4 regions of the Arthrobacter sp. zg-Y916 genome follow, and region 1 is predicted to be linked to each of the others. Evidence: riboswitches for the same ligand, from Rfam matches in the RefSeq annotation. Region 1 holds a riboswitch; each other region holds the start of a gene.
The links. Region 1 has a riboswitch for S-adenosylmethionine ahead of LOC59_RS10290 (bifunctional o-acetylhomoserine/o-acetylserine sulfhydrylase). Riboswitches for the same ligand answer to the same signal wherever they lie in the genome.
Positions count from the first base shown of each region.

Region 2: it holds a riboswitch for S-adenosylmethionine, as region 1 does, so the genes downstream of both, LOC59_RS15135 (methionine ABC transporter ATP-binding protein) here and LOC59_RS10290 (bifunctional o-acetylhomoserine/o-acetylserine sulfhydrylase) in region 1, are expected to answer to the same signal.
Region 3: it holds a riboswitch for S-adenosylmethionine, as region 1 does, so the genes downstream of both, LOC59_RS02260 (hypothetical protein) here and LOC59_RS10290 (bifunctional o-acetylhomoserine/o-acetylserine sulfhydrylase) in region 1, are expected to answer to the same signal.
Region 4: it holds a riboswitch for S-adenosylmethionine, as region 1 does, so the genes downstream of both, LOC59_RS08125 (flavin reductase family protein) here and LOC59_RS10290 (bifunctional o-acetylhomoserine/o-acetylserine sulfhydrylase) in region 1, are expected to answer to the same signal.

Region 1 covers NZ_JAJJOD010000006.1:23,007-27,210, reverse strand. The annotation lists gene LOC59_RS10300 (hypothetical protein) at 1-411, opposite strand, end outside; gene LOC59_RS10295 (VOC family protein) at 848-1,489, opposite strand; SAM riboswitch class IV at 1,636-1,753, shown strand; gene LOC59_RS10290 (bifunctional o-acetylhomoserine/o-acetylserine sulfhydrylase) at 1,821-3,137, shown strand; gene metX (homoserine O-acetyltransferase MetX) at 3,134-4,204, shown strand, end outside.
Region 2 covers NZ_JAJJOD010000010.1:16,993-21,196, forward strand. The annotation lists gene LOC59_RS15115 (TetR/AcrR family transcriptional regulator) at 1-80, opposite strand, end outside; gene LOC59_RS15120 (alpha/beta fold hydrolase) at 233-1,006, shown strand; gene LOC59_RS15125 (CoA-binding protein) at 1,090-1,506, shown strand; gene LOC59_RS15130 (SAP domain-containing protein) at 1,503-2,072, opposite strand; SAM riboswitch class I at 2,232-2,334, shown strand; gene LOC59_RS15135 (methionine ABC transporter ATP-binding protein) at 2,431-3,222, shown strand; gene LOC59_RS15140 (methionine ABC transporter permease) at 3,215-3,880, shown strand; gene LOC59_RS15145 (NtaA/DmoA family FMN-dependent monooxygenase) at 3,918-4,204, shown strand, end outside.
Region 3 covers NZ_JAJJOD010000001.1:470,788-474,991, reverse strand. The annotation lists gene paaZ (phenylacetic acid degradation bifunctional protein PaaZ) at 1-700, opposite strand, end outside; gene LOC59_RS02265 (SGNH/GDSL hydrolase family protein) at 961-1,953, shown strand; SAM riboswitch class IV at 2,023-2,155, shown strand; gene LOC59_RS02260 (hypothetical protein) at 2,173-2,559, shown strand; gene LOC59_RS02255 (hypothetical protein) at 2,598-3,194, shown strand; gene LOC59_RS02250 (3-hydroxyacyl-CoA dehydrogenase family protein) at 3,260-4,108, opposite strand; gene LOC59_RS02245 (enoyl-CoA hydratase/isomerase family protein) at 4,105-4,204, opposite strand, start outside.
Region 4 covers NZ_JAJJOD010000003.1:243,108-247,311, forward strand. The annotation lists gene LOC59_RS08110 (PhzF family phenazine biosynthesis protein) at 35-871, opposite strand; gene LOC59_RS08115 (hypothetical protein) at 1,024-1,332, shown strand; gene LOC59_RS08120 (MFS transporter) at 1,329-1,676, shown strand; SAM riboswitch class IV at 1,779-1,898, shown strand; gene LOC59_RS08125 (flavin reductase family protein) at 1,947-2,453, shown strand; gene LOC59_RS08130 (ATP-binding protein) at 2,541-3,659, shown strand; gene aspS (aspartate--tRNA ligase) at 3,733-4,204, opposite strand, start outside.

The DNA of each region.
Region 1 (4,204 bases):
AGCGGCCATGTCCAGCACGGTCTGGGCTCTGCCGGTGACGGCTAGTCCGTCCACGGACGTGACCGGTTCCAGCAACCGGCGTTCAGCCCAGCGAAGGTCTCCTCGGCTGCGTCCGTGCGTATCGCCGGGCGCGAGGAACATGATCTGCGGAGATGAGCCGATGGTCGGAATTCCCCAGATGGCCGCTGCGGACTGCTGGATGAGTACCCGCTGGGATTGTCCGCCCTGAACGGCTGCGGCTAGCCGGGTGCGTTCACGTTCCCACGGAGCGAGGTTCCGCCACTCGTATGCCTTGACATAAATACCTTGCCGCAGGCGAATCAATTCCCCGGAGGTGCACCTGCGTGCGAGTGAACGGCGGCACTGTCCGTCCAGGTCGGCCTCTGCTGAAAACAAGAAGTTCATCGACATGTGCCAACCGTGCTCCGCCATTACCTGGTTTGGTCATGGAAGAGGCTGTCTGTGGAAAACCCATGTGGTGGGGAGTCCCTGTGCAGAGCTGTCCTTCGCAGGGGTGCAGTCCTTAATTGGAGTGCAGCCGCAGTGAAAACCCTGCAGTCTGGGACGGGCCTGCCGGTTTGGGACTTTCCGGCCGCGGTGCCGCGCAGGATTGTCCCAAACTGGCAGGGCAGTCCCGAAGCGGAGGAACATCCCCACCCAATGGGTGTCCCGAGCCGGCGGGCGTCCAAATGTGCAGGGGTACTTCCATCGCCGGAGGGGACCGCAGCGCCTGGGGGCCAAAGACGGCGCCGCGGGGCCAATCCGGACCTGTGAAGATCGCTCCGGTTTGGGGACGTGCGTGTGTCGCAAACCGGTGCATGTGTCGCAAACCGGTGCGAATGCAGAACTAGATCTCGACGAGTCCCTTGTCAGTCCCGAACGTCACAGACATGATGCCGGGGGTTCCCTTGGGGGAGACCCAGGTGACGTCAAGGCCGTCGAGCGGCTTCTCCACCGGCTGGCCGAGCCACTCGGTGACGCGCTGGGCGGAGCCGGCAATGGTGAGGGATTCCAGGGAGACCGTGCCGGCAAAGGCACGGGAGGGGTGCAGGTCCGCCTTGTCCTCATCCCAGCGGAGCATGTACGGGACCTGCGGGTCGGCGATCAGGCCGTTGATGCCGATCTGCTGCCAGGTCAGTTCCTGGCCGTCGGGGAACTTACGGTTTCCGGGGACGGCGGAGCGGCCGAGCCGTTCTTCGAAGGGTGCGAGGTCCTCCACGGCGACGCACCATCCCATCCAGCCGCCGCCTGCCTCGGAGCGTGCACGGACGGCCTGGCCGAAGGGTGCCTTGTCGGAAGCGGGATGGTTCAGGACCTCAACCACTTCCAGATACTGGTGGTTGGCCAGCGGAATGATCATGTTCCGGGTGCCAAAGCGGGGGTGCACCCCGCCCTTGACGAAGTCGGTTCCAAGGGCAGAAGCAATACGTTCCGTGGTGGCCAGCAGGCCGTCGGATTCGCAGGCATAAGAAACATGATCCAGGCGCATGCGAACATCTTGGCACGTTGTGACCTGTGTCTCGACCAAGGCAAGCCTTAGCTCCGCAAAAGGTATCTGGATCAGCGGATTTTTCCCGGATTCACGCTGCGTCATATGGGTTGCGCAACTCCGGCTCCGTTGGTTCTATAGGTACAGGTCATGAGTGCCAGCAGATAGCCCCGGCTTGCTGGCCGGCAACCCTCCAACCGCGGTGGGGTGCCCCGGGTGAAGACCTGGCTGGACACCACAAAGGGTGTCCGGCAAGCGCGGGCCACACGTCTGGTACCGGAGTTCTTCCGGCATCGGTACCTGTGGGGCCCCTGGTCATTAAGGGAGCAACATGTCTGCCAACTGGTCATTCGAAACCCGCCAGATCCATGCAGGACAGGAGCCCGACGCCACCACCGGCGCCCGTGCCCTTCCCATCTACCAAACGACGTCCTTCGTTTTCCCCAGCGCGGAAGCTGCAGCGAACCGTTTTGCGCTCGCAGAGCTGGCTCCGATCTACACCCGGATCGGCAACCCCACGCAGGAAGCAGTGGAGAACCGCATCGCCTCCCTGGAAGGAGGTGTTGGGGCCTTGCTGCTTGCCTCCGGGCAGGCCGCGGAAACCTACGCGATCCTCAACCTGGCCCAGGCAGGGGACCACATTGTGGCCAGCCCCAGCCTGTACGGCGGAACCTATAACCTCTTCAAGCACACGCTGAAGAAGTTCGGCATCGACGTCACCTTCGTCGCCGACCCGGACAACCTGGACCAGTGGCGCGAAGCCGTACAGCCCAACACCAAAGCCTTCTTCGGCGAAGTTGTCTCCAATCCGCGCCAGGACGTCCTGGACCTGGAAGGACTCTCCGCTGTCGCGCATGAGGCGGGCATTCCCCTGATCGTGGACAACACCCTGTCCACCCCGTATCTCATCCGTCCCATCGAATGGGGAGCGGACATCGTGGTGCACTCCGCCACCAAGTATCTCGGCGGGCACGGCACCGCGATGGCGGGCGTGATCGTGGACTCCGGCAACTTCGACTTTGCAGCCGATCCGGAAAAGTTCCCCGGCTTTAACACCCCTGATGAGAGCTACAACGGCCTGGTGTATGCCCGGGACCTCGGGGTCAACGGTGCACTTGGCGCCAACCTGGCGTTCATCCTCAAGGCACGGGTCCAGCTGCTGCGCGACCTCGGCTCGGCAGTATCTCCGTTCAACGCTTTCCTGATCGGCCAGGGCCTGGAAACCCTCAGCCTCCGGCTGGAGCGGCACGTGGAGAACGCAGTCGCCGTCGCGGAATGGCTGGAGGCGCACGACGACGTCCTTTCCGTCGCGTACGCAGGCCTGGAGTCCAGCCCGTGGTACGAACGCGGGCGCAAGTACGGGCCGCGCGGCACCGGTGCGATCGTGTCCTTTGAAATCGACGGCGGCGTTGAAGCGGGCAAGCGCTTCGTCGATGCGCTCCAGCTGCACTCGCACGTGGCGAACGTCGGCGACGTCCGCTCGCTGGTGATCCATCCGGCGTCGACCACCCACAGCCAGCTGGGGGCGGAGGCCCAAGCGGCAGCGGGAGTCAGTCCGGGCCTGGTGCGGCTCTCGGTCGGGCTGGAGCACGTGGATGACATCATCGCGGACCTCGATGCCGGATTCCGCGCCGCCAAGGGAGCATGAAGTACAGCGTGACAACGTATCCACCCGCAGCGCAGCACCCCGTCCACACTCTCGACGGGGTGCTGCAGTACGCCTCGATCGGTGAACTCGAACTGGAGACCGGAGGGCGCCTGCCCGACGTCGTCCTGGGCTACGAAACCTGGGGCCGCCTGAACGGTGACGCCTCCAACGCCGTCCTGATTCCGCATGCCCTCACCGGCAGTACCCACGTGGCGCAGGGCAGCACCGAGGAACCGGGCTGGTGGGACGGCCTCGTGGGGCCGGGGCGGACCGTGGACACCGATCGTTTCTTCGTGGTCTCCATCAACATGGTTGGCGGCTGCTACGGCTCCACCGGCCCGGCGTCGGCGGATCCCCACGGACTGCCCTGGGGATCCCGTTTCCCGTTCGTCACCATCCGGGACTCGGTTCGGGCCGAGGCGCGGCTGGCGGACCAGCTGGGCATCCGCCGCTGGCACACTGTGCTGGGCGGATCGCTGGGCGGCGCACGCGCGCTGGAGTGGGCAGTGACTGAACCTGCCCGGGTGGCACGGTGCGCGGTGATAGCGGCGACGGCGGCGAGCACGGGGGAGCAGATTGCCTTCGCCCAGGCCCAGATCGAAGCCATCCGGCTGGACCCGGACTACAACGGCGGGGACTACTACAACGGATGCGCTCCGCTCGCCGGACTCGGACTGGCGCGCAGGATCGCGCACATCACCTACCGGTCAGAGGCTGAACTTCAATATCGGTTCGGCAGGACGCCGCAGCCGGGAGAGGACCCGCTGGGTGCTGCGCTTCCAGCCGGCCGCGGCCGCTACCAGGTGGAGAGCTATCTGGACCACCAGGGCCGGAAACTGGCTGACCGGTTCGACGCCAACAGCTACGTCATCCTCACCGAGGCGCTGATGAGCCACGACGTCGCCCGCGGCCGCGGCAGCCTCGTCGAAGCACTCGCGGCCACTCAGGCACAGTTCCTCGTGGCGGCCGTGGATTCGGACCGGCTGTACTTCCCGGAACAGTCCTATGAACTGGCAGCAGCGCTGCCCGGAGACAACAGAGTGCACGTTATCAGTGCTCCGATAGGC
Region 2 (4,204 bases), on a different contig from region 1:
AGGCCGTCGGCGTCGGCAATCCGGACGCCGGCTTCCGTGATGGCGGCGGCGTTCAGTGGTTGCGGTTGCTTGTGGGGCACGACCGTCCCTTCCGTAGCGTGTTTACAGTGTATACCTCAAGGCCTGCACGAGCGCTTGATGACCGTATCTTTAGGAGCATTGACCCAGCCTGCACGCGCTCCTACGGTGGAGGCAGGGCCAGCGGCGGCCCGCCCCGGCGAAGGAGAATCCCATGGATCCAGCAGCTGACGCATCGGGACGCGTACTGTCCGCGGACGGAACGCCCATCGCCTGGGAACGTCACGGCCAGGGTCCGCCGCTGGTGGTGGTGGATCCCATCATGATGGACCGGACCACCTCCGGCCTGGCCGGGGTTGCCGAACTGCTGGCAGAGGGCCACACCGTCTACACGTATGACCGCAGGGGTAAGGGCGAAAGCGGGGACGGGGAGGAATACACCCCCGAATCCGAGGTGGATGACCTGCTGGCCGTCGTGCAGGCCGCGGGTGGATCGGCGGACCTGCTGGGAACCTCCTCGGGAGCGATCCTTGCCCTCCGCGCCGCTTCGGAATCAGCGGTTGTCTCCAGCGTCATTGCCGTCGAACCGCCGCTCTCCCAGGAAGGCTCGGCAGGGCCTGACATCCGGCCGCAGCTTGAAGCCCTGATCGACGCCGAGGACCGGGCGGGAGCCGTGCGCCTGTTCCAGGAGTCCATCGGTGTTCCGGAGGAACTCATCGAGCAATCCGAACCCTCACCTTTCGAGCCGGCGGCGCACACCATCTCCTACGATCTCACCCTCATGCTGGAAACCGACATCCAATCCCTCACCGGCATTCATGTTCCGGTCCTGGTGCTGGCCAGCAGCGGCAGCGATGCCCGGCTGCAGGGCTGGGCCCGCGAGACGGCCGAAATCCTCCCGGAGGGTTCTTTCCAGTTGCTCGAGGGATCCTGGCACGGACTGGACGATGCAGTGCTTGCCGAGGCGGTCAACGACTTCCTGGAATAAAGGCCGCGGACGCCTGATCGACCAGTCGCAGGACGGCGCGTACGCTGTAGACCCGTTGAGTTCCAACCGGAGGGAGGGCCAGAATGGCACACCGCAATGATCCCGAGGTTATATCCCGCCTGCTCTCATCCAAGGGACGCTGGGCAGTGGTAGGTCTCTCGAACAATCCGCTGCGTCCGGCAGTCGGCGTCTCCAGATTTGTCCAGGACTCGCTGGGGATGGAGATCGTCCCGGTGAACCTGGCGGGCGACGACGTCTTCGGCAATAAGGGCTACACCAGGCTGGCCGAGATCCCGGGCCAGATCGACGTCGTCGACTGTTTCGTGAATTCGGCCCGGGTGGGGGACATTGTGGACCAGGCCATCGACATCGGTGCCAAGGCCGTCTGGCTGCAGCTCGGCGTCGTGGATGAGGCGGCCGCCCAGCGCGCCGCCGAAGCGGGGCTCGACGTCGTCATGGATACCTGCCCCGTCATTGAAGCGGGACGCTACGGGCTCTAAGGCCCCGCCGGAGCGGCCGGGCGCAGGTCCACCGGCAGTGAACGGTGGGTTTTCCACGCCGTGAGCATCTGGTCCCGGGTGCCGCCGGGGTGGGAGGCGTGCCAGTCCCGGGAGAACCGGTTCAGCTCAAACTGCGGCCCGATTGGCCGGGCATCCCCTGACCGGGTGGCATGCCAGTGGTCCCGCGCCGCGGCCAGCGTCGCAGTTCCGTCATTGTCGGCGAAGAACGCCCGCATGGGCGCATCAAACCGGAAACCGGGCCCCAGCGCATTGACGAAGAACTCCCGGAGCACCTGGCTGCACGGATGCCCGGCAGGAACCACCGTATGAATCGTCAGCGGCGGGACCAACGGCGCAGGCCTGCGCGGTGGGCGGGCGGGCGCTTCCGCCCGGGGGCGTCCGGCCAGGCAAGCCGCGACGCGTGAGCTGACAGTGGCCTTTGAGCCGGCGGCGCTGAGGCCGTTTGCCCGGGCGAAGCCCTGCAATTCCTCCTTCAGCCAATACCAGCGGAGGAACTGCGTCTCGCTGAGATCGGTGGAAAGCGGCGGGCGCTGCGGCGGAATCACGCCTTCCATCCTGCCCGACGAAGATGCCGCAGGCCCCAGCCCGCGCCGTAGACGAGGAAACTCTTGGTGACCCAGGTGATGCACGTCACGCACGGACGCACTGCGTCATGTGCGGTCACAACATTGCGCGGGCTCCCGCCAGCGGTCAGCATGAACCCGTAACCATCCAGAGCGGCTGAGAGACCTGGCTCCGTGACGCCGCAGCAACCCCTTCCGTAATTCATTCGGAGCAGAGGGGTGCTACCGCCAGGACCGATGGAGAAGCACCCGCTATCTTTTGGTCCCCTTCAAACGTGCTCCGGCGCGCTGAAGCTGTGGACTCCGCGGCGCGCGCCTTCACAACCTGAAGGAGGAGAGCATGATCCGGATCGAGAATGTTTCGACCGTTTTTGACACCGGCGGATCCAGTTTCACCGCCGTGGACAACGTGTCCCTGGACATCCCCAAAGGCAGCATCCAGGGCATCATCGGGTTTTCCGGTGCGGGCAAATCCACGCTGCTGCGCAACATCAACCTCCTGGAACGTCCCACCTCGGGCCGGGTCCTGGTCGACGGAAGGGACCTGACCGGCCTGGCGGATGCCGAGCTGCGCGCAGCACGGCATGAGATCGGGATGATCTTCCAGCACTTCAACCTGCTGAACAACCGCACGGCCGCGCAGAACGTGGAGCTCTCGCTGAAATTCGCGGGAGTGAAGAACGCTGCCGAGCGCCGGCGCCGCACACTGGAGGCGCTCGCCGTCGTCGACCTCTCGGAGAAGGCAGGAACCTACCCGGCCAAGCTCTCCGGCGGGCAGAAGCAGCGGGTTGCCATCGCCCGGGCCCTGGCCACCCGGCCCAAGGTGCTGCTGTGCGATGAGCCGACCTCCGCCGTCGACCCCCGCACCACCGCGTCCGTGCTGCAGTACCTTTCCGACGTCAACGCGCGGTTCGGCATCACGATCGTGGTGGTGACGCACGAAATGAACGTCATCAAGGCCATTGCGGACAACGTGGCCGTCATGGAGGAGGGACGGGTCGTGGAACAGTTTGCGCTCACGGAGCTTGTCCGGCCCGGGTTCACCCCGGCCACCTCGATCGGACGGTACCTGATCTCCGACGAGATCACCCTGGACCGGGCTGCCCGCCGGGAAGGAGCCCGCGTTGCTTGAGCGCATTGCCGAAGTCTGGCCCGAACTGCTCGCGGCACTGGGCCAGACCGGAACCATGCTCGTCGTCGCCATTCCGCTGGCGGTTCTGATCGGAACCCCGCTGGGTGTCCTGCTCTTCGCCCTCGGACCGGACGGACTGGTCCACAAACCCCGGCTTCACCGGGTGCTGGATTCACTGGTGAACCTGGTCCGGTCCTTTCCGTTCCTGATCCTGCTGATCGCCATCATTCCGTTCACCCGGTTCGTGGTGGGCACCACCATCGGCACCGCGGCGGTAATCGTGCCGCTGACCATCAACGCCATCCCCTACTTCGCCCGGTTCGTGGAACAGAACATCACCGCTCTCGGCGGCGGCGTGGTGGAGGCCGCCCGGTCCATGGGAGCCACCCGCGGGCAGATCGTCCGCGATGTCCTGCTGGTCGAAGCGCGTCCGGCCCTGATCAGTTCCGTCACCATCATGACCGTCAGCTTCATCTCCTACTCGGCCATGGCCGGCCTGGTGGGCGGCGGCGGAATCGGCGACTTCGCCATCCGGTACGGCTACTACCGCTACGAAACCGGGCTGATGCTCACCGCGATTGTGTTGATGGTCCTGCTGGTCCAGGCCGTGCAGCTGGGCGGCTCCTGGTTCTCCCGCCGCGCTGACAAGCGCCTCTAGCTTCTCCTCCAACCGACTTCTACAGAACGGAACCACCGTGAGTACTCCGAGTACCCGTTTTTCCGGGCCGCGTCCGCGCCTGCTGCTGAACGCCTTCCTGATGAACACCACCAGCCACATCCGCGGCGGCCAGTGGCGCCATCCGGACGCCGGACAGCACCGCTTCAACGAGCTGGGGTTCTGGACGGACCTGGCCCGCCAGCTCGAAGACGCCAAGTTCGACGCCCTCTTCTTCGCCGATGTGGTGGGCCTGTACGGAAACCACGACGGCGGCTGGGCTTCCCACGTGCGCCGCGGGCTGCAGGTGCCGGCCAACGATCCGGT
Region 3 (4,204 bases), on a different contig from region 1:
AGTCGAGGTGGTCCAGCAGGTCCCGGGCGGAGCCGGAGATCAGCTGCAGTGAACCTGCCGGAAGGATCCCGGATTCGATCATCATGCGCACTGCGGCTTCGGAGAGGTAGCCGGTGGGCGTTGCGGGCTTCACGATGGTGGGAACGCCGGCGATGAACGCAGGAGCGAACTTCTCGAGCATGCCCCAGACCGGGAAGTTGAAGGCGTTGATCTGCACGGCGACGCCGGGGATCGAGGTGTAGACGTGCTCGCCGATGAAGGAGCCGTCCTTGGAAAGCACCTCGGCGGCGCCGTCGATGACGACCGTGGAGTTGGGCAGTTCGCGGCGTCCCTTGGAGCCGAACGTGAAGAGCACGCCAATGCCGCCGTCGATGTCCACCAGGGAGTCGATCTTGGTGGCGCCGGTGCGGGCGGAGATTTCGTAAAGTTCCTTCCGGCGGCCGTTCAGGTACTGGGCCAGTTCCTTCAGCTTCAGCGAACGCTGGTGGAAGGTCAGGCCGGCCAGTCCGCGGTGGCCCACGGTGCGGCCGTGCTCCACGGCGGCTGCAATGTCCAGTCCGTCGGTCGACACCAGGGCGAGGATTTCACCGGTGCTGGCGTCCCGGACCTCAGTTGGGTTTGCGGCGGCGCTTTCCGGGGTCCACCACTCGTCCTGGACGAAGCTGGGGACGACTTGCACGTCTATGGCGGTTGAGGTCATCTTTGACGGACCCTTTCGATACTGGACGTTCGTTTTCCTGACCGGGCGAGTTCCGCTGGCTGCGGCTTCCGCCGGACACAGCGATAACTGACCGGACGGTCGGTAATGAATCCAGCCTACATGAGAGTGCCCTGCGGCACACTATGCCAAGCCCGGGATCCGGCTTTTTGACTCGCGGCTGCCCCGGCTGCCACACCACGTGTTTGCTCCTGTCCGCGCCGGCGCTACCGTGGGCCCGGACGACGACGGAAGGTACGACGATGAACCGGAACCCGATGCGCGGCTGGACGAAAGCAGGACTGGTGCTGCTTCTTGGAAGTGTCCTAACTGCTGGCGGGGTTGCGGCTCCGGCGGCTGCGGGCGGACAGGACCGCGGCCACCACCGCGGGTGGGACCGGGACCGCGGGTGGGACCGGGACCGCGGGTGGGACCACCACCGGGGCTGGGATCGGGGCTGGGATCGAGACAGGGACCGCGGCGGAGAAGTGGATTACGTTGCCCTGGGTGACTCCTACGCGTCGGGCTTTGGCGGCGGGCCGCTCCTCGATGCCTGCGGCCGGACTGCAGAAGGGTACCCGGCCCTGCTGGATGCCCTTCGCCGGGTGGATCGGGAGGCGGATGTGACGTGTGCCGGCGCGACGGCGTCGAGCACTCCCCCGGGCGCTCCCGCCGGACCCGTGGACCTGCCGGAGCAGATCGCCGCCCTGCGCGCGGATGGTTCCCTGAACCGCGGCACCGACCTGGTCACCGTCACGATTGGCGGCAATGACGTTCAATTCGGCGCCGTCGTTCAGGCCTGCATCGGTCCGGTGCTGCCGGAAACCTGTGCACCCGCCATTGCGAGTGCGACCGCTTACGCGCAAACCACCCTCACGGCGCAGCTGCAGGAATCCCTCCGCCAGATTCGTGAACTCGCGCCGCGGGCCGAACTGGTACTCGTCGGTTATCCGTACCTGTTCGAGGCCGGAACCGCGGGACCGCTCAGCCCGGAGGCGGTGGCACTGTTCAGCCAGGGGACGGACGCGCTTAACGCGGTGCTGGCCGGACAGGTACAGCGCGGAGAAACCTTCGTGGATGTCACGGATGAGTTCGCCGGGCACGGCGTGGGGTCCGCGGATCCATGGATCATCGCCCTGGGCAGCGAGTTTCAGCTGCACCCGAATGCCACCGGCTACCGCGAAGGCTACCTGGCGGCCATCACCGCAGATGTCCATCTGGGGCATGGGAAGGGCCACTGCCGCGGCCGGCGGTAACCGTTGTCATTGCCGAAACAAGACGCGGCAAGGGACGGGTGCCACCGGCACCTGCTAACGTAATCAATGCTTCACGAGACATGGCCTCCGCACCTTCCCGGTGCGGAAAAGCTCCGACTGGCCATGCACCAACCCCACTGTTCGGCGGGTGGTTCGGATGACGAAGCGGCCCGCGTCCAACCGGAGCGGGCAAGGACACTCTCTTTCGAAGGACACGCTGTGCTTCCCTCCAGTGACCCGCGCTGCACCGCCTTTTCCCCCGGCCACAAGATCCATTGGATCCACGGCGGCCGGCTCAACCGCTACGAGGACTGGATCGACGTCGAAGTCCACGCCGATCCGGAGCTGGACCTGATCTACCTGATAATCGCCGGGCAGCAGCAGCTCATGTGGCACCACGACATTCCGCTCCTCGCCGAAGCCCTCGCGCTCAGCCCCGGGCAGCCCCAGTGGTGCCCCCGGTATTCGTCCCTGATGGTCCCGGGCGCCTTCGAAGGCCGCAACCGGAGTTCTTTTTTCTACTTGGCTACTACCGGGCGGGCGGCTCCCTGCCGGGGACGGGTTCCGCGACATGATCTGAGGATGCAGGACAGCGATTCCGCGTAGGGCAATACTTGGGCGGATTGTTTAGGGGAAGGGGCCGGATGGACACAGCCCAGGTGCGGTTGTGGTGGCTCCCGGTTGGTGCCGGCGGCCATCTGGTGGTCCACACCAGCCGCTGGTGGGAGCTCTGGCGCGCGCTGCGCGAGCGGCGACGTCCCCGGCCCCTGTTCCACGCAGCACTGGAAGTCACCGCGAGCGGTTCCCGCTATGCGATTGAAATGACCCCGGCGTGGGGCCAGGGCACCGGTCCGCTCGGAGTCGTGGCCACGGGACCAGTGGGACTCCGGTCCCTCGGACGGCTCAGGCTGTTCCGGTACGAGGTGCGGTGCTGGCCGAACGGGGTCATACCGGACCTCGCCTTTGCGCCGGAACCGGCCCTCGTGTTCAATCTGGACGCTGCCGGGGCCGAGGCCCTGCTTGCCCGGGTGCCGCAGGTGCCCCTGAAGGTGTGGGGCGCGAAGGTGCCCGGCGGCGACATGTGGAACTCGAACTCCCTGGTTTCCTGGCTGCTGCAGACCAGCGGTTTTGACGCCGCGGCCCTGCAGCCCCCGCAGGGCGGCAGGGCTCCGGGCTGGCTTGCCGGCATTGATGCCGCACGCCCGCAGTCTCCCACGGCAGAAGCCGAACAGCGGCCTTAACGGCAGCAGCCCGCATGCTCCGGCCTCACAGGGGCGAAGGATGCGGGCTGCCGCTCATTATGAAACTAGCTCCAGTCGAAGAACCCCTTGCCGGTCTTGCGGCCAAGCTCGCCGCGGGCCACCTTGTCCCGCAGGATCTGCGGCGGCTCGAAGCGCGGGCCGAGTGTGGAGGCCAGGTACTCGGCGATGCCGAGGCGCACATCCAGCCCCACAATATCCGTGGTCTTCAGCGGGCCGGTCGGGTGCTTGTAGCCCAGGACCATGGCCGCGTCGATGTCTTCAGCGGACGCAACACCCTCTTCGACCATGCGCATCGCCTCGAGCGCGATCGCCACACCCAGGCGGGAGCTGGCGAAGCCCGGAGCGTCATTGACGACGACGGGAGTCTTGCCCAGGTCGGCCACCCAGGTTCGGGCGGCCTCGGCGAGCTCTTCGGAAGTCTGCTTGCCCAGGACCACCTCGATCAGGGTGGAGGCAGGAACCGGGTTGAAGAAGTGCAGGCCGCAGAAGCGCTCCGGACGCTGCAGCTTTTCGGCCAGCTCCGAAACTGACAGCGAGGACGTGTTGGAGGCGAGCCAGGCGCCGTCGCCCAAATGCTCCTCCACAGCGGCCAGCGCGGCAGCCTTCAGGGCGAAGTCTTCCGGAACTGCCTCGACGACCAGGCCTGAGCCGGCGAAGTCTGCATAATCGGTGGAGACGCTGAGCCTGGCAACCAGGGCATCGAGGGTCTCGTCCGTGGTGCCGCGCTCAACGCTCTTAGCGAGGTTGGAGGCAACGCGCTCGTACGCTGCGCTGGCTGCCTGCTCATCGCGCTCAACCACGACGACGGCGGCACCGGCGGTGCAGAAGGCGTGGGCAATGCCCGCGCCCATGCGGCCGCCGCCGAGGACCCCGACCTTGGAGGGAACTGTCATTTGTTTTTCTTCCTTTCCAGGAAAGCCTGCATGCGGTCGAACTTCGCCTCGGACTCGAAGAGGATGCCCTGGGCGAGGGTGTCGATCACGGGGTGC
Region 4 (4,204 bases), on a different contig from region 1:
GCGCTGAAACGAGCCGTAACTGGCCTCTCGCGGGTCAGAGCGTGACGGAACCGTCGATGCAGGTGACCGACTCGCCGCCGATCCAGATCCGGCCCTCCCGGGTGAACACCCGCACCAGGCCGGAACGGTGGACGGCTGTGCCCTGGGTGACGGTGTAGCGTTCTTCGGCGATGCCCTGGCCGATCAGCCATTGGGCCAGGCCTGCGTTGAGGCTGCCCGTGACCGGGTCCTCCGAGACACCCAGGCCGGGCGCGAAGGCACGTACCTCGAAGTCCGTCTCCGCCGATTCGGGCTGCGGGCCTATGACCCCCACCCGGAGGCCGCCAATCGCTGCATGGTCCGGCGTCAGCGACAGCACCGTTTCGGCGTCAGGGAGCAGCAGTCCCAGCCAGCCCGGACCGTTGTCCACCCACTGGTGGCCCTTGACCTGGTCCGGCCGCAGGCCCAGGGCGGCTGTGACCCTGGCCAGAATGTCCTCTTCCACGGGTCCGGTGCGGATCAGGCGGGGCGCCGCGAACGCAGCGAGGCCGGCATTGACGCGCAGGGGAACCAGGCCGATTCCACATTCCTGGACCACGAGGCCCGGTTTCATCGGGGTGTTTCCCGCTTCCGTCCAGGCGTGGCAGGTGCCCAGCGTAGGGTGCCCGGCGAACGGTATCTCCCCTCCGGGCGTGAAGATCCGGACCCGGTAGTCAGCCTCGTCCTGGATGGCCGGGAGCACGAAGGTCGTCTCCGACAGATTCGTCCAGCGGGCAAACTGCTGCATCTGCTCGTCGTCGAGGCCCTCCCCGTCCAGCACTACCGCAAGCGGGTTGCCCTGGTACGGCTTGTTGCCGAAGACGTCTACCTGTTTGAACCAGCGTTGTCTCATGCGGACACTGTAATGGCTGGCCGGGGCGGTACCGTTCCTATTCCCGTGTCCGTTGCTGGCTGGGATCGGCGCATGAACAGAGCGCCCGCCGGGAGGAAAGCAGCCGGAACTGCCGCCGTGCTGCTTGGCGGGTCCGCGGATCCTCGATTTCCTTGTTCCGTTGTGGGCCGGCAGCGGGCTGGCTGGCGGATAAGCGCCCGAGGACCGTCACCGCGGCGTCCGGCGCCCTGCTCTATGCCGTGAGCTGTCTCGGCTACGCGCTGGCCGGTTCCTTGTCCGTTGCCTTCGGCGCAGCGATCCTCGGCGGTGTGGGCGGGGCCCTCTTCTGGGTGTCCATCCGCGCCCTTGCCGCAGAGTTCCCGGACCGTGACTCAGGTTCCATGGCTGGCCTGCTCTCTTCCGAAGCGTTTGGTCGTGCTGCTTTGCGCTCCGCGCAGGCGTCCGACGTCGCCGGAAGATGATCCCGGGCCGGTCCAGGACGCGCCGCCGCGCTCTGGGTACTCACCAGCGTTTCCTGGCACTGCTGCCGCCGATGTACGGGGAGGTCGCCGCGGAACTGAACCCGCGCCGCCTCGGCCGGGCGATGAGCATCCTAGGCAACGCGGGCCAGCTCGGCTCGGCCATTGGTTCGCTGCTGGCGGGCTTCCTCTACGCCGGGGGCTCCTGGCTGGCAGCCTGCCTGGTCTTCGCTGCAGTTCTGCTCGCTGGAGGTGTGCTGGGACCGTTGGCGCTGGCGAAGATAGGCGTCCGGGACCGTCCCGGTTCGGCCGCGGCGGACACATCCCTGGAGCTGCTGCCGGAATAGCGGGCGCGCCCTAAGACAGCCCGTTACGAACTGTTGCGGCGTGTGTACGCCTCACAGCGCGGGTTTGCGCGCGGGATACCGCGCCCCTAGATTGGTAGCCAGAATCAAGAGTTCCAGCCAGAGGCCCTGGCCGGCTGGACGGCAACCCTCTCGCCGTAGCGGGGTGCTCCAGGTGACGATTCGGCGGCTCCGGCGGATTTCCCGGTGCCGCAAGTACAGCGCCGCATCCGGCTCCTTGCCGCAGGCTGCGCGTCAGGCAGAGGAATCTTCATGGCACTCGAAACCGATCTCCAGCCAAATGCACTGCGCCAGGCCTTTGGGCGCTTCCCGTCCGGAATCGCAGCACTCTGCGCCGAAGTTGACGGCGCCCCGCAGGGAATCGTGGCCTCCTCCTTTACTGTCGGGGTGTCCATGGATCCGCCCCTGGTGATGTTCGCCGTGCAGAACACCTCCCGCACCTGGCCGGTACTGCGTTCGGCGGGCCGGATCGGAGTGTCCATCCTGGGCACGGGGCACGACGGCGTCTGCCGCCAGATCGCTTCCCGGGACGGCGACCGGTTTGCAGGCCTGAGCCTGCACGAAGCAGAGACCGGTGCACTGTTCCTGGACGAGGCAGCGCTCTGGCTCGAATGCTCGGTCGAAAACGAGGTTCCGGCCGGGGACCACGCCGTCGTCCTGCTTCGGGTGCACGGCTATTCCACTCACGACGGCGCCCATGAGCCGCTGGTCTTCCACGGTTCGGCGTTCCGCAATCTGGCTGTCCCTGCCTTCGCCTGACCAGCCTCAAACTCACAGAACTCATATAGACTCATCGAGCCCGCGCAAACTCACAAAGCACACAGCGACTCACAGGAGTCTGTCCGCATGGAAAACCCGTTCCGACCTTCCGCCGGGGCCACTCCCCCGCAAATCCTGGGACGGGAGGGCGTGCTGGATGAGTTCCAGTACGGACTCCGTTTGGGGTCCGGCGCCCCCGGCCTGCTGACGATCTTTACCGGTGCACGGGGCATCGGCAAGACCGTCATGCTCGGCGCCGCACATGACCTGGCCCGCGAAAGCGGCTGGGCTGTCATCTCCGAGACCGCCACGCCGGGATTCGTCGGCCGCATTGGCGAATCGATGCGCCGCCTGGCCGAGGAACTGGGGGACGGGCCCAAGACCCGCCGCATCACCGCCCTCGCAGCTGCCGGTTTCAGCATTACGACCCAGCTGCCGCCCGAACGGCAGGTCGCGTGGCGCGGTGTCGGGGAGGAACTGTTGACCCTCCTGGACGAACACCGCACCGGCCTCATCATCAGCGTGGACGAGATCCACGCCGCTGACCGAAGCGAGCTCGCGCAGCTTGCCGCCAGCGTGCAGCATTTCATCCAGGCCCGGCTGCCGATCGGACTGGTCTTCGCGGGGCTGCCAGCGGCAGTTTCGGATCTGCTGAACGAGGGCGTGGCGACGTTCCTGCGCCGGGCCGACAAGATCGACCTGCATGCCGCTGCTGTGCGGGAGGTTGAAGAGTCCTTTGCTTCAACCTTTGCCGGCGCCGGCTTCCAGATCAGCCCCGATCTGGTGAGCCGCGCCGCACAGGCGACCGGCGGCTATCCGTTCCTGATCCAGCTGGTGGGCTACTTCCTCTGGCGGGAGGCGGAGACGCAGGCCGGCCACCTCGGAACGGATGCCGTCCAGCGGGCCATAGACGCAGCCCACCGGCGCAACGCGCGCACCGTCATTGAGGCAGCCCTGGCGACGGCGTCGGCCAAGGACCGGGAATTTCTCTCAGCCATGGCGGTGGATGACGGCCCGTCCCTGGCCGGCGACATCGGCCGCCGCCTTGGCGCGAAAACCAACCTGGTGGCCAACTACCGGTCCCGGCTGCTGGCAGCCGGACTTATCGAGTCCACCGGACACGGCAAAGTGGACTTCGCCATCCCGGGCCTGCGGCAGCACCTGCGCCGTCAGGCGGGCATGAGCGCTCTACCCGCAGAACCCTAAAAAGCACAGACGCTTAAAGCACAGAGCCCGGCCGCCTAAGTGGCGGCCGGGCCCTTATGCAGGCTGGGTCGGGCTAGGAAGCGGGAGCCTCGGCCGGCTTGTCCTGCTTCTTCTCCGGCTTGAAGTCGACGCCGGCTTCCTTGCGCTGCTGGGCACTGATCGGCGCCGGAGCGGAGGTCAGCGGATCGTAGCCGCCGCCGGACTTCGGGAAGGCGATGACGTCGCGGATCGAGTCGGCGCCGGCCAGCAGGGCCACCACACGGTCCCAGCCGAAGGCGATGCCGCCGTGCGGCGGAGCGCCGTACTTGAAGCCTTCGAGCAGGAAGCCGAACTGCTCCTGGGCGGTCTCCTCGGAGATGCCCATGACCTTGAACACGCGTTCCTGCACATCGCGCTGGTGGATACGGATGGAACCGCCGCCGATCTCATTGCCGTTGCAGACAATGTCGTAGGCGTAGGCCAGGGCCGAGCCGGGATCCGCGTCGAAGGTGTCCATGAACTCGGGCTTCGGGGAGGTGAAGGCGTGGTGCACCGCAGTCCACTCG